Regions from separate parts of the Bacillus sp. YH3-2-B2 genome, predicted to be linked through region 2. Evidence: a T-box and tRNA genes for the amino acid it is inferred to sense, from the RefSeq annotation. Region 2 holds a T-box; the other holds one or more tRNA genes.
The links. A T-box is a leader RNA that pairs with one kind of tRNA and senses whether it is charged. The one in region 2 lies ahead of tyrS (tyrosine--tRNA ligase), so its partner is inferred to be a tRNA-Tyr.

Region 1: it has a tRNA-Tyr gene. The T-box ahead of tyrS (tyrosine--tRNA ligase) is inferred to sense a tRNA for this amino acid. The anticodon was not compared.

Annotation. Positions count from the first base shown of each region.
Region 1 is NZ_JBSJQE010000001.1:10-3,226, reverse strand. Features, by position in the region: partial or broken gene ACWJJX_RS00100 (Type 1 glutamine amidotransferase-like domain-containing protein) at 1-392, opposite strand, end outside; gene ACWJJX_RS00095 (hypothetical protein) at 478-762, opposite strand; tRNA gene ACWJJX_RS00090 (tRNA-Leu) at 1,183-1,264, opposite strand; tRNA gene ACWJJX_RS00085 (tRNA-Leu) at 1,512-1,600, opposite strand; tRNA gene ACWJJX_RS00080 (tRNA-Cys) at 1,608-1,678, opposite strand; tRNA gene ACWJJX_RS00075 (tRNA-Gly) at 1,685-1,759, opposite strand; tRNA gene ACWJJX_RS00070 (tRNA-Gln) at 1,814-1,885, opposite strand; tRNA gene ACWJJX_RS00065 (tRNA-His) at 1,895-1,970, opposite strand; tRNA gene ACWJJX_RS00060 (tRNA-Trp) at 2,000-2,073, opposite strand; tRNA gene ACWJJX_RS00055 (tRNA-Tyr) at 2,084-2,168, opposite strand; tRNA gene ACWJJX_RS00050 (tRNA-Thr) at 2,180-2,252, opposite strand; tRNA gene ACWJJX_RS00045 (tRNA-Phe) at 2,256-2,331, opposite strand; tRNA gene ACWJJX_RS00040 (tRNA-Asp) at 2,342-2,418, opposite strand; tRNA gene ACWJJX_RS00035 (tRNA-Met) at 2,427-2,503, opposite strand; tRNA gene ACWJJX_RS00030 (tRNA-Val) at 2,511-2,586, opposite strand; tRNA gene ACWJJX_RS00025 (tRNA-Glu) at 2,597-2,668, opposite strand; tRNA gene ACWJJX_RS00020 (tRNA-Ser) at 2,705-2,795, opposite strand; tRNA gene ACWJJX_RS00015 (tRNA-Asn) at 2,801-2,875, opposite strand; rRNA gene rrf (5S ribosomal RNA) at 2,885-3,000, opposite strand; partial or broken rRNA gene ACWJJX_RS00005 (23S ribosomal RNA) at 3,102-3,217, opposite strand, start outside.
Region 2 is NZ_JBSJQE010000003.1:831,213-839,830, forward strand. Features, by position in the region: gene ACWJJX_RS14340 (AzlC family ABC transporter permease) at 1-224, shown strand, start outside; gene ACWJJX_RS14345 (AzlD domain-containing protein) at 221-544, shown strand; gene sr7p (small protein SR7P) at 585-710, opposite strand; gene tyrS (tyrosine--tRNA ligase) at 830-2,095, opposite strand; T-box leader at 2,146-2,378, opposite strand; gene acsA (acetate--CoA ligase) at 2,432-4,150, opposite strand; gene ACWJJX_RS14365 (GNAT family N-acetyltransferase) at 4,309-4,941, shown strand; gene ACWJJX_RS14370 (acetoin utilization AcuB family protein) at 4,966-5,610, shown strand; gene ACWJJX_RS14375 (acetoin utilization protein AcuC) at 5,607-6,773, shown strand; gene motS (flagellar motor protein MotS) at 6,783-7,472, opposite strand; gene motP (flagellar motor protein MotP) at 7,462-8,277, opposite strand; gene ccpA (catabolite control protein A) at 8,346-8,618, opposite strand, start outside.

The DNA.
Region 1 (3,217 bases), on a different contig from region 2:
GCGGTGATACACCGGCCGGCGCTGAGACCCGCCAAGATGATGCTGTTTTCCCAAGCTTCACGAAGAATAAGGTCAAGCCCCCACTCTTTCCATAAGACAAGCATATTGCGCGTATTTCCGCCGCCGACATATATAATATCTTTCTTCATGAGAAAGGATCTGAGATCAGAACCCGGCGGTTTAAACAGCGACAAGTGATCCGGCTCACACCGCAGCTTTTGAAAGGCCTGATAAAACCTGCTGATATAATTCTCCGAATCTCCGCTTGCCGTCGGCAAAAAACAAACTTTCGGCTTTGACCGCGCCGACTGCTCTAAAATATACTGATCCAGCACAAGATGATCCGGCTCCATTGAAAACCCCCCGCCGCCCATTGTAATAATCTGCTTCAATGTCATCACCTCTTTTTTCTCAAGTATAACAGCTCATTAAAAAGGCGTTATCCCAATTTCGGATAACGCCTTCAAAAAGTATTTATTATCTGAAATACGCACCGTATAACATAACGGAGATCCCCGCGGCGATAATCGCCGGAACAAGCTTCGAACGGGCATACTTCACAACATTGATCCCCAACACCGTATTATCACTGAGGGGAGAAGCAAACCAAATGTTCCGCTCGCAAACACGGCCCCGATCGCTAATAATAAGCTGGTATGTAACTGAACCGCCAGCGTCCCAAGTCCCCCAGGATGACCCGATAAAATAGGATATAACAGCCCCCAGTATAAAAAGAGACGGCGCAATAAACATATGAGGGATCCATGATGTTAAATGAGAAGTAACATATTTCGAGAATCCCAGATTTTCAGCTACTGCTGTTACGGCTCAAATCAGCGATAACATAATAATAACGTTGACCAATTCGTTTCCGTCCTTAATAAAATGGGTAACAAGCTCGCCTGCTGGAAAGCGCTGAAACATAAAAAGAGCAAATGCTGCAATAACCGCTGCCAATAATGCGCGCTTTTGAATGGCCGCCCCACCAGCTGAGAAACAGTGTTAATAGCAAAAACAGCCCGATCGGAAAGATTTAACTCCACGGCCGAATCGGTGTTTCCTTAATATAAGCACGGTGCGCCGAATCCAGCTCCTCCTGCTGCAGGTAACATGTTTTCACAAGCCTTGGAGGATATTTTCATACAACAAAAAAGGCTTCTACAATATGTAGAAGCCTTTGTATACCGGTGGCCGGGGTCGAACCGGCACTCCAGAAGGAACACGATTTTGAGTCGTGCGCGTCTGCCAATTCCGCCACACCGGCATATAATGCGTCGTGTTCAACCGACGTATATAAATATAACATGCATTTTATAAAGCGTCAATGGTTTTAGTAAAGTTTTTTCAAATGGTAATGCAGTATATACGATACAAGCAAGAAACTTATATTGATAGTCTTCACGCTTTTATTATATAAAAAAAAGCGACCTGCAATATGCAAATCACTCTCATATATGTTTTATAATAATAAAATTGATGACCAATTTAACATAATTCGCTCAAAGTTAAATTGGTGCCGAGGGCCGGACTTGAACCGGCACGGTAGTCACCTACCGCAGGATTTTAAGTCCTGTGTGTCTGCCAATTCCACCACCCCGGCAATAGAAAGGCGACACCCGGATTCGAACCGGGGATAAAGGTTTTGCAGACCTCTGCCTTACCACTTGGCTATGCCGCCGTAATTTGGAGCGGAAGACGGGATTCGAACCCGCGACCCCCACCTTGGCAAGGTGATGTTCTACCACTGAACTACTTCCGCAACATGTAAAAAGAACTTATTACATCTTATGCTGTTGTTTTTAAAAAAATGCAACTGGGCTAGCTGGATTCGAACCAACGCATGACGGAGTCAAAGTCCGTTGCCTTACCGCTTGGCTATAGCCCAATGATAATATGGGGCGATTGATGGGAATCGAACCCACGAGTGCCAGAGCCACAATCTGGTGCGTTAACCACTTCGCCACAACCGCCATAATCTGAAGATGAATAAATAATATAGTGGCAGGGGCAGTAGGAATCGAACCCACACCGGAGGTTTTGGAGACCTCTGTTCTACCGTTAAACTATGCCCCTATTTATAAAATGGTGGAGGGGGGCAGATTCGAACTGCCGAACCCTGAGGGAGCGGATTTACAGTCCGCCGCGTTTAGCCACTTCGCTACCCCTCCATCATTTAGAGTGCCGGCCAGAGGACTTGAACCCCCAACCTACTGATTACAAGTCAGTTGCTCTACCAATTGAGCTAGACCGGCAAATGGTGGCTCGGGACGGAATCGAACCGCCGACACACGGATTTTCAGTCCGTTGCTCTACCAACTGAGCTACCGAGCCTTTTTATAAATGGCGGTCCGGACGGGACTCGAACCCGCGACCTCCTGCGTGACAGGCAGGCATTCTAACCAACTGAACTACCGGACCATTTTTTTTGGTTGCGGGGGCAGGATTTGAACCTGCGACCTTCGGGTTATGAGCCCGACGAGCTACCGAACTGCTCCACCCCGCGATGATAATGGTGGAGGATGACGGGCTCGAACCGCCGACCCTCTGCTTGTAAGGCAGATGCTCTCCCAGCTGAGCTAATCCTCCATCATATAAGTGACCCGTACGGGATTCGAACCCGTGTTACCGCCGTGAAAGGGCGGTGTCTTAACCGCTTGACCAACGGGCCCTGGTATTTTTTCGTTTGTTATGTATTGATAATTAGTGGCGGAGAGCAAGGGATTCGAACCCTTGAGACGGGGTTACCGCCTACACGATTTCCAATCGTGCTCCTTCGGCCACTCGGACAGCTCTCCATAAATGGCTCCGCAGGTAGGATTCGAACCTACGACCGATCGGTTAACAGCCGATAGCTCTACCACTGAGCTACTGCGGAATGAAGTTTGCCTGGCGATGTCCTACTCTCACAGGGGGAAACCCCCGACTACCATCGGCGCTGAAGAGCTTAACTTCCGTGTTCGGCATGGGAACGGGTGTGACCTCTTCGCCATCATCACCAGACGTTTTAGTGACATGTATTATTATACTATGTATTTCAGAAAAAGCAAGAGTTTTTTTAAAAAATTCTCTCAAAACTAGATAACAGAAAGCATACATTCAAATTGGTTAAGTCCTCGATCGATTAGTATCTGTCAGCTCCATGTGTCGCCACACTTCCACCTCAGACCTATCAACCTGATCATCTTTCAGGGATCTTACTTCCTTGCGGAATGGGAAA
Region 2 (8,618 bases):
ATCCTTACGCGCTCGGCCTGGACTTTGCTTTGCCCGCTATGTTCGCGGCGCTGCTTGTGCTGCAATTGCAGTCATCCGCTTCGGAAAAGCTGAAGCACAGCCTCTCCTTAATTCTCTATATGATCATTTTTATGGTCTTGTTATCGTATTTCGTCCCGTCACACATCGCGGTCATCGTCTCAACCGTGATTGTGGCAACGATCGGGGTGGTGACGGACAAATGAGCATCAGCACACAAATGATCTGGATTATACTCGGCTGCATGATTGTTACACTTGTGCCGCGCATTGTTCCGTTTATATTTGTCCGGAACATTCAGATGCCTGAATTGGCTTTAAAATGGCTCTCCTTTATTCCGCTTTGCATTTTGACGGCTCTGGTAACGGAAAGCATGATTGTGAAAACAAACAGCGCTTTGACCTTTGATTGGAAAGCAATGATCGTTCTCATCCCGACATTGCTTTGCGCGATGCTGACAAAAAGCTTATCCATCACGGTCATCACAGGAGTCGTGCTGATGGCCGCCGTCAGACTGATATGGTGACAATCAAAAGCCTCCATTCCGCAGAATGGAGGCTTTACCTTTATGATATCGGATTTTCTTCTTCCGTCTCTGATTCCTCGGCTTCGGCTTCGGCGTTTATGCTTTGCTGCTGTTCCCAATGATCCCGCTGCAATCTTTCTTTGGCGATGGTAAACATAAAATTCACGGCGCAGCACCCCTTCCCTGTTTTGCTTATACCATGTACTGTACTCATTTCCCCGTGCAGTATTCACAAAACATAAAAAAGCAGCCTGCCGCATGGAGCGGCCGGACTGCTTTTTATTTTCAGTACGTGATCAGGAAGTATTTTTTCTTTCCGCGGCGCAGTACGGTAAATTGATCTTCAATGCGGTCTTCCGCAGTCAGAAGATGCCCGATGTCCGTCTGGCGCTCGCCGTTAATGTAAACAGCTCCGTTTTGAATGTCTTCGCGGGCCTGCCGTTTTGAAGGCGATAATTTAGATTCCACTAGCACGTCTACTAAAGACAGTTCTTCAGAGCGGTCTTTTTCAAACGAAGGTACATCTTTAAATCCTACCTTGACGTCTTGAGCAGAAAGCTCTTTAATATTGCCGCTGAACAGCGCCTGGGAGATATGAACAGCCTGCTCAAGCGCTTCGCGGCCGTGTACAAGAACCGTCACCTCTTCAGCGAGACGTTTCTGCGCTTCTCTTTTCTCAGGAGCCGTCTCCGTTTTTTCAGCATAAGCTTCAATTTCCTCTTTTGACAAGAAAGTAAAGTATTTTAAGTATTTGACGACGTCGCGGTCATCTGTATTGATCCAGAACTGGTAGAATTCGTACGGCGATGTTTTTTCTTTATCAAGCCAAATGGCGCCGCCTTCCGTTTTGCCGAATTTCGTGCCGTCAGCTTTTGTGACGAGCGGAATGGTAAGACCGAAAGCTTTCGCCCCTTCTTCTTCTGATTTTCTGATCAGTTCAAGACCGGCCGTGATGTTGCCCCACTGGTCACTGCCTCCGATTTGGAGTTTGCAGTTCTTTTCTCTGTACAGATTCAGAAAATCGTAGGATTGCAGGATCATGTAGCTGAATTCCGTGTAAGAAATTCCGGTTTCAATTCTTGAGCTTACAGTATCTTTCGCAAGCATGTAGTTAATTCCGAAGTTCTTTCCGACGTCGCGGAGAAATTCAATGATGCTCAGCTTTCCGATCCAATCAAAGTTGTTCGCTATGACAGCGGGGTTTTCTCCCGCCTCGAAATCTAAAAATCGGGAAAGCTGATTTTTAATTTTTTGCGACCATTCGACAACGATATCCTGAGTATTTAACGTACGCTCCGCTTTTTTGCCGCTCGGATCGCCGATCAGTCCCGTCGCGCCGCCTACAAGCGCAATCGGATGGTGGCCTGCAAGCTGGAAACGGCGCAGTGTCAATATCGGCAGAAGGTGTCCGATGTGCAGGCTGTCAGCCGTCGGGTCAAACCCTGAGTATAAACGGATTTTTTCTTCGCTCAGCTGTTTATTCAGTCCTTCTTCATCCGTCATTTGCTGGATTAAGCCGCGGAATGATAAATCCTCTAATAAGTTAGTCATTTTGTCTGCTCCTTTGTTTATGAAAATAAAAAACGCCCCTTCGTTTAAAACGAAGGGACGATATAATCGCGGTACCACCCTACTAATAAAAACATAAAAAAGCTTTTATCACTCTTTTTGATAACGGACCGTGTCCGTTCTTTCACTACTGAAAGCCTTGGAATAGCTTTGTTCGCAAAAGCGGTTCATGAGTGTATTCGGCATATCTTATGTGCTGATTTTCACCGGCCATCAGCTCTCTGGAACAATCAGATATCCTACTTGTCTCAATCAAAACCTTTTCGTATGAAGCTTACTCATTTTTAACATAAATAAAATACGATGTCAACGCCGTCTTTAATCTTCCATTGTGGACAGGTCGCCTGCTGGCAGGTTCAGCTCCCACGCCTTCAGCACACGTCTCATGATTTTTCCGCTCCGTGTTTTCGGAAGTTTATCTTTGAATTCAATTTCCCGCGGTGCGGCATGCGCGGCAAGCCCCTGTTTTACAAAGAGGCGAATGTCCTCCTTCAGCTGATCGGATGGCTCATGCCCTTCTCTGAGCGCGATAAACGCTTTAATAATTTCTCCCCGGACAGGGTCCGGCTTTCCGATGACGCCGGCTTCGGCAATCGCCGGATGTTCAACAAGTTTGCTTTCGACTTCAAACGGGCCGACGCGCTCGCCGGATGTCATGATGACATCATCGACTCTGCCTTGGAACCAGAAATAACCGTCTTCATCCATATAAGCAGAATCTCCGGAAACATACCAGCCGCCCGGCATAAAATAAGAATCATATTTCTCTTTGTTGTTCCAAATGGAATCCATCATCGACGGCCAGCCCTTTTTAATGGCGAGATTTCCCATTCGGTACGGCGGAAGCTCATTTCCCTGATTGTCAACGATCGCCGCTTCCACTCCCGGAATCGGTTTCCCCATTGAGCCCGGCTTGATCTCCATGCAAGGATAATTGCAGATGAGCTGTCCGCCCGTTTCTGTCATCCACCACGTGTCGTGGATGCGCTTGCCGAATACTTTATGTCCCCACTTGATGACCTCGGGGTTCAAAGGTTCTCCGACACTCAGGACGTGACGAAGTGAAGTAAGGTCAAATTTGGATGTCATTTCATCTCCGGCGCCCATAAGCATTCTGAAAGCCGTCGGAGCGCTGTACCAGACGCTGACACCGAGCTTCTCAATCGTGCCGTACCAGTTTTCCGGACTGAATCTGCCGCCGACGATCACGTTCGCCGCTCCGTTCAGCCACGGCGCAAATATCCCGTACACCGTCCCGGTCACCCAGCCCGGGTCCGCAGTGCACCAGTAAATATCGTCTTCTTTAAGATCAAGCACCCACTTGCCGGTCTGGTATTGCTGAATCATGGCTTCATGAACATGGAGCACACCTTTGGGCGTTCCGGTAGACCCTGATGTGTAGTGAAGCAGGTAGCCGTCTCTTCTGTCCATCCATTCAATATCAAGTCTCGTGCTTTCTCCCTCAGCCGCTTTATCATAATGGATGATTTTATCTCCCGCTTCTTTGCTGCCGCCGACAATGAAAATATGCTCGAGGTCGGGCAGGCTGTCCGCCGGAATCCGTTCGGCCAGTTCAGGTGTCGTCACGACAACCTTTGCCTGGCTGTTCAACAGGCGGTCTTTGACGGCGCCTTCCATAAACGCTTCAAATAAAGGGCCGGCGATCGCACCGATTTTAATTGCGCCGAGCATGATAAAGTAAAGCTCCGGCGAACGCGGCATGAAAATAAAAACGCGGTCCCCTTTTTCCACGTTTCCATACCGTCTCAGTACATTTCCCGCCCGGTTCGATTCCTCCATCATTTCTTTAAATGTGTATTTTTCATCCCGGTTTGCGTCCTTGTAATACAGCGCTACTTTGTTTTTTCGAAATGATTCGGCATGACGGTCAATCGCTTCGTACGCCGCATTCAGCTTCCCCGTCTGATGCCAGGAAAACTCCGCTTCGACCTCTTTCCAATCGAAGCTGCGGTACGTTTCCTCATAATTTCGCAGATGATAATTCCCCTTTTCCGCCGGCAACGCTTTCAAATTCATGCAACATCCCCCTTTGCTTATCTATAGACTAATTATAGTAGATGTTCACAGTTTTCTCAATTTTTAAAATATAAATTACAACACTATTGAAAACGCTTTATATTTTGTTATGCTTAAGAGAGATGTGTTTTTATTAAGAACCGACAGGCGGTGAATCAGTGAAACATCATAAAACGTACCATTCTTCATCAATTCAGACAGCAGCCGGCCCTCTATTGGTAGAAGGGCCCGTTCCTCCAAAGGACCTAGCACAGTATGAGTTTCATGAAGGCCTGACAGCCTTTCGCCTTCCTCATGAACAGCACAAAGCGTTAATCGAGATCGCCGGGCTTCCTGAAGGTCGGATCATTATCGCCAGGGACGGACAGACGATTATCGGCTATGTGACGTATTTATATCCTGATCCGCTTGAACGGTGGTCTGACGGAAATATGGAAGACCTCCTTGAACTCGGTGCGATCGAGGTCGCTCCCGGCTACAGGGGCTGTTCTGTCGGAAAAACGTTGCTGACAGTCAGCATGATGGATGAACAGATGGAACGGTACATCATCATGACGACGGAATATTACTGGCATTGGGATTTAAAAGGAATGAAAAAAGATGTGTGGGAATACAGAAAGATCATGGAAAAGATGATGAATGCCGGGGGTCTTGTCTGGTTTGCAACGGATGAACCGGAAATCAGCTCTCATCCGGCCAATTGTCTGATGGCCCGCATCGGCAGGCACGTCAGTCAGGAGTCAATTGAACAGTTCGACAGGCTTCGTTTTTATCAGCGATTTATGTATTGACTGACATACAAAGGGGATAAAAAGATGATTGCAGAACAAATCATGAAACGGGACGTCATCACCGTCTCAAAACACGACTCCATTGAAACAGCCGTCCGGAAAATGAAGATATATCATATCCGCCATCTCCCTGTCATCGACGACGAGCTGCACGTCACCGGTATTGTCACAGACAGAGACATTAAACAGGCCGGCCCCGGCAGCTTTGAACAAAAGGAACGCGGCGCGTTTCTGACAAACAAAGTGGAGACCATTATGAAGCGGGATGTCATCTGCGCCCATCCGCTTGACTTTGTGGAAGAAATATCCGCCTCCTTTTATGAGCACGGCATCGGCTGTCTGCCGATTACGGTAAACCATAAGCTGACGGGCATTTTAACGAAAACCGACGTGCTCCGGACTTTCGTCAGCCTGACAGGCGCGGCCCAGCCGGGATCCCAGGTGGAAATCCTGGTGACGGATATGACAAAAAGCCTTGCTGATCTCAGCTGCTTGTGCCGTGATCTTCAGCTTCAAATCCTGAGTGTGCTCGTCTATCCCCATGATTCCGCCGGGTCGAACATTCTCGTCTTCCGGGTGAAGACGATGAATCCGCTCCCTTTTATCCGTGCCGTTCATGAAGCCGGATACAATGTCTTATGGCCGAAGCATTTGAGGGATCAGCCATGAAAGACAGCGTTTTTGTTTATTCGCCTTCTTATCAGACGTATCAATTTCATCAGGATCATCCGTTCAATCAGCAGCGCGTGCTTTTAACATACGATCTGCTTCAGGCGGCGGACGCGTTTGACGAAGGAGACATCGTCATTCCGCGCACGGCCTCTAAAGAAGAGCTGGCTCTCGTTCATACAGAGGATTATATACAGGCGGTGGAACTTGCGGGTGCGGGCCGGCTCCCTGCCGCAGAAGGAGAAAGCTACGGTCTCGGAACGGAAGACACCCCCGTTTTTGCCGGCATGCATGAAGCTGCGTCGCTTCTGGTGGGCGGCACCTTAACGGCGGCTGATTACGTCATGACGGGACAAGCCAGGCACGCCTGCAATTTAGGAGGCGGCCTTCACCACGGCTTCCGCGGCAGGGCGTCAGGCTTTTGTATCTATAATGACAGCGCCGTGGCCATCCAATACATCCAGAAGAACTACGGGGCAAAAGTGTTATACATTGATACAGACGCCCACCACGGCGACGGCGTTCAATTTACGTTTTACGACAGGTCTGATGTCTGCACTGTTTCTTTTCACGAGACCGGGCGTTATTTATTTCCCGGGACGGGGCAGGTACTGGAAAAAGGAAGCGGGCAAGGCTACGGCTATTCTTTTAACATTCCGCTGGACGCTTTCACAGAGGACGATTCCTTTCTCCACGCTTACAAAACGGCCGCCTCAGAAATCGCGGCTTTTTTTAAGCCGGATGTCATACTTACCCAAAACGGTGCGGACGCCCATTATTACGACCCGTTGACACACCTGTCCAATACAATCTCCATTTATCAGGAGATCCCGCGGCTCGCTCATTCATTAGCCCATCAATATTGCAGCGGCAGATGGATCGCGGTCGGCGGCGGCGGATACGATATTTGGAGAGTCGTCCCGAGAGCATGGAGCCGCATTTGGCTTGAGATGAAAGGGATTGATCCCGGGGAGCGCATACCGCAGAAATGGATTGATAAATGGCAGAAGCATTCCCCCTGCACGTTGCCCGCTTTTTGGAGTGATCCTGAACAATTATATCCTCCGATTCCCCGTAAAGAAGAAATTTCAGAAAAAAATGCCCAAACCGTGGAAAAAGCTCTTTTTGCCATCCGGTCTGAGCAGCGGTATAAAACAAAATAAAAAACGACCTTATGAGGAGGTCGTTTTTTTGATCACAATTTCTACACGGCGGTTTTCTTTCATATGTCCGGGACTTTTGTTGTCCTTCACAGGTTTCGTATCCGCATACCCGGCAGAGATAAACCGTTTGGCGGAAAAGTCTTCATTCGCGGTAAAATACCGGATCACACTCGCCGCTCTTGCAGACGACAGCTCCCAGTTCGACGGGAATTGATAGGTGGAAATCCGGCGGCTGTCCGTATGGCCTTCTACCTGTATGTCATTCGGAATTGTTTTTAAAAGCACCGCGATCTGATGCAGAACCGGCTCGGCGTTTTTCAGCACATCCGCTTTTCCCGTCTGAAACAGAACGGCCTCCTGCAGCACAAGAACCACTCCGCGCTCATCGCGCTTCGCCGTCAATTTGGAACTCAAATGATGCGCTTTTATGTATGTCTTCACGTTTTGTAACAGCAAATCCTGTTCTTTATTTTCGTTTGCTTTGTCTGATGACGCCGGTTCACCCCCGCCGCCGTTTGTATGAATCGATGAAACGGCAGATTGAAATTTTTCCGCGTCTATTTGCGACATCGAAAAAAGCAAGATAAAGAACACGAGAATGAGCGTGATCAAGTCAGCGAACGTCACCATCCATCTTGGTGAACCGCCGGAATGTTCCGGTTTGTTTCTTCTTTCAAAACGCTCTTTTCTAAGCTTCATGGACAGCGCCCTTTTTCTTGTTCGCAGGCTGTCCTTTACGCCAGTCTTCTCTTGAGCTGAAGACGACGAGCTGACTTTCGAGGTTGCGGGGATTTTTGCCCGATTGGATGCCGACAACCCCTTCGATCATGACCTGTTTGATGAAAATTTCACTTTCCGTTTTTTCTTCAAGTTTTGCCGCGATTGGAATAAACACCAAATTGGCAAGCAGCGCTCCGTACAGCGTCGTCAATAGCGCAACGGCCATGTTCGGTCCGAGGGTATGCGGGTCATTTAAATTTTTGAGCATAAGAACGAGTCCGACGAGCGTCCCGATCATTCCCCAGGCGGGTGCGAAATCACCGGCTTTTTCAAAAACGCGTCTTCCTTTTCTGTGTCTTTCTTCCATTGCGGCGATCTCAGAATCCATCACCAGCCGGATCGTTTCCTCGTCCCAGCCGTCAATCGCAAGCAAAAGCCCTTTTTTTAAAAACGGATCATTGATCTCCCGCGCCTGGTCATCCAGAGACAGCAGCCCCTGCCTGCGCGCCTGCTCCGAAAGGCTGACAAATACTCTGACAAGCTCTTTCACATTGTCATCCTGACGGGAGAATACCTGTTTCAGAACAGAAGGGGTTTTCTTTAAATCCCTCGGCGGAAAGCTGATAAAAATCGCCGCAGCAAGGCCGCCAGTGACGATTAAAAAAGAAGTCAGATCCAAAAATGAACTGATTCCCGCCAGTCCCGTCCCTGACAGAATACCGATTGCGACGATAATACAGCCTAACATAAAGCCAACGGGCGTCAGATAATCAAAACGTTTCATATCTTCTCCTTACTCAAGTAAAAAAGCAAGATTCCACCCCTCAGAGTGAAGCTTGCTTTTCCGTTTTTTTATGACTTGGTTGATTGTCTTAATTCGATGCGGTGAGGCAATTCGACGATATGCTCTTCAACCGGCTCTTTGTTCATCAGTTTTGTCAAAAGTCTCATCGCCACGGCGCCGATATCGTACGTAGGCTGCACGACTGTTGAAAGCTGAGGGCGGACCATCAGGCTCAATCTCGTATTGTCAAAACCGATAATATCAAGATCATCAGGTATCGAAAGACCTTGATCTTGGGCCGCATGGATAATGCCGAGGGCCATTTCATCCGTCGCAGAAAG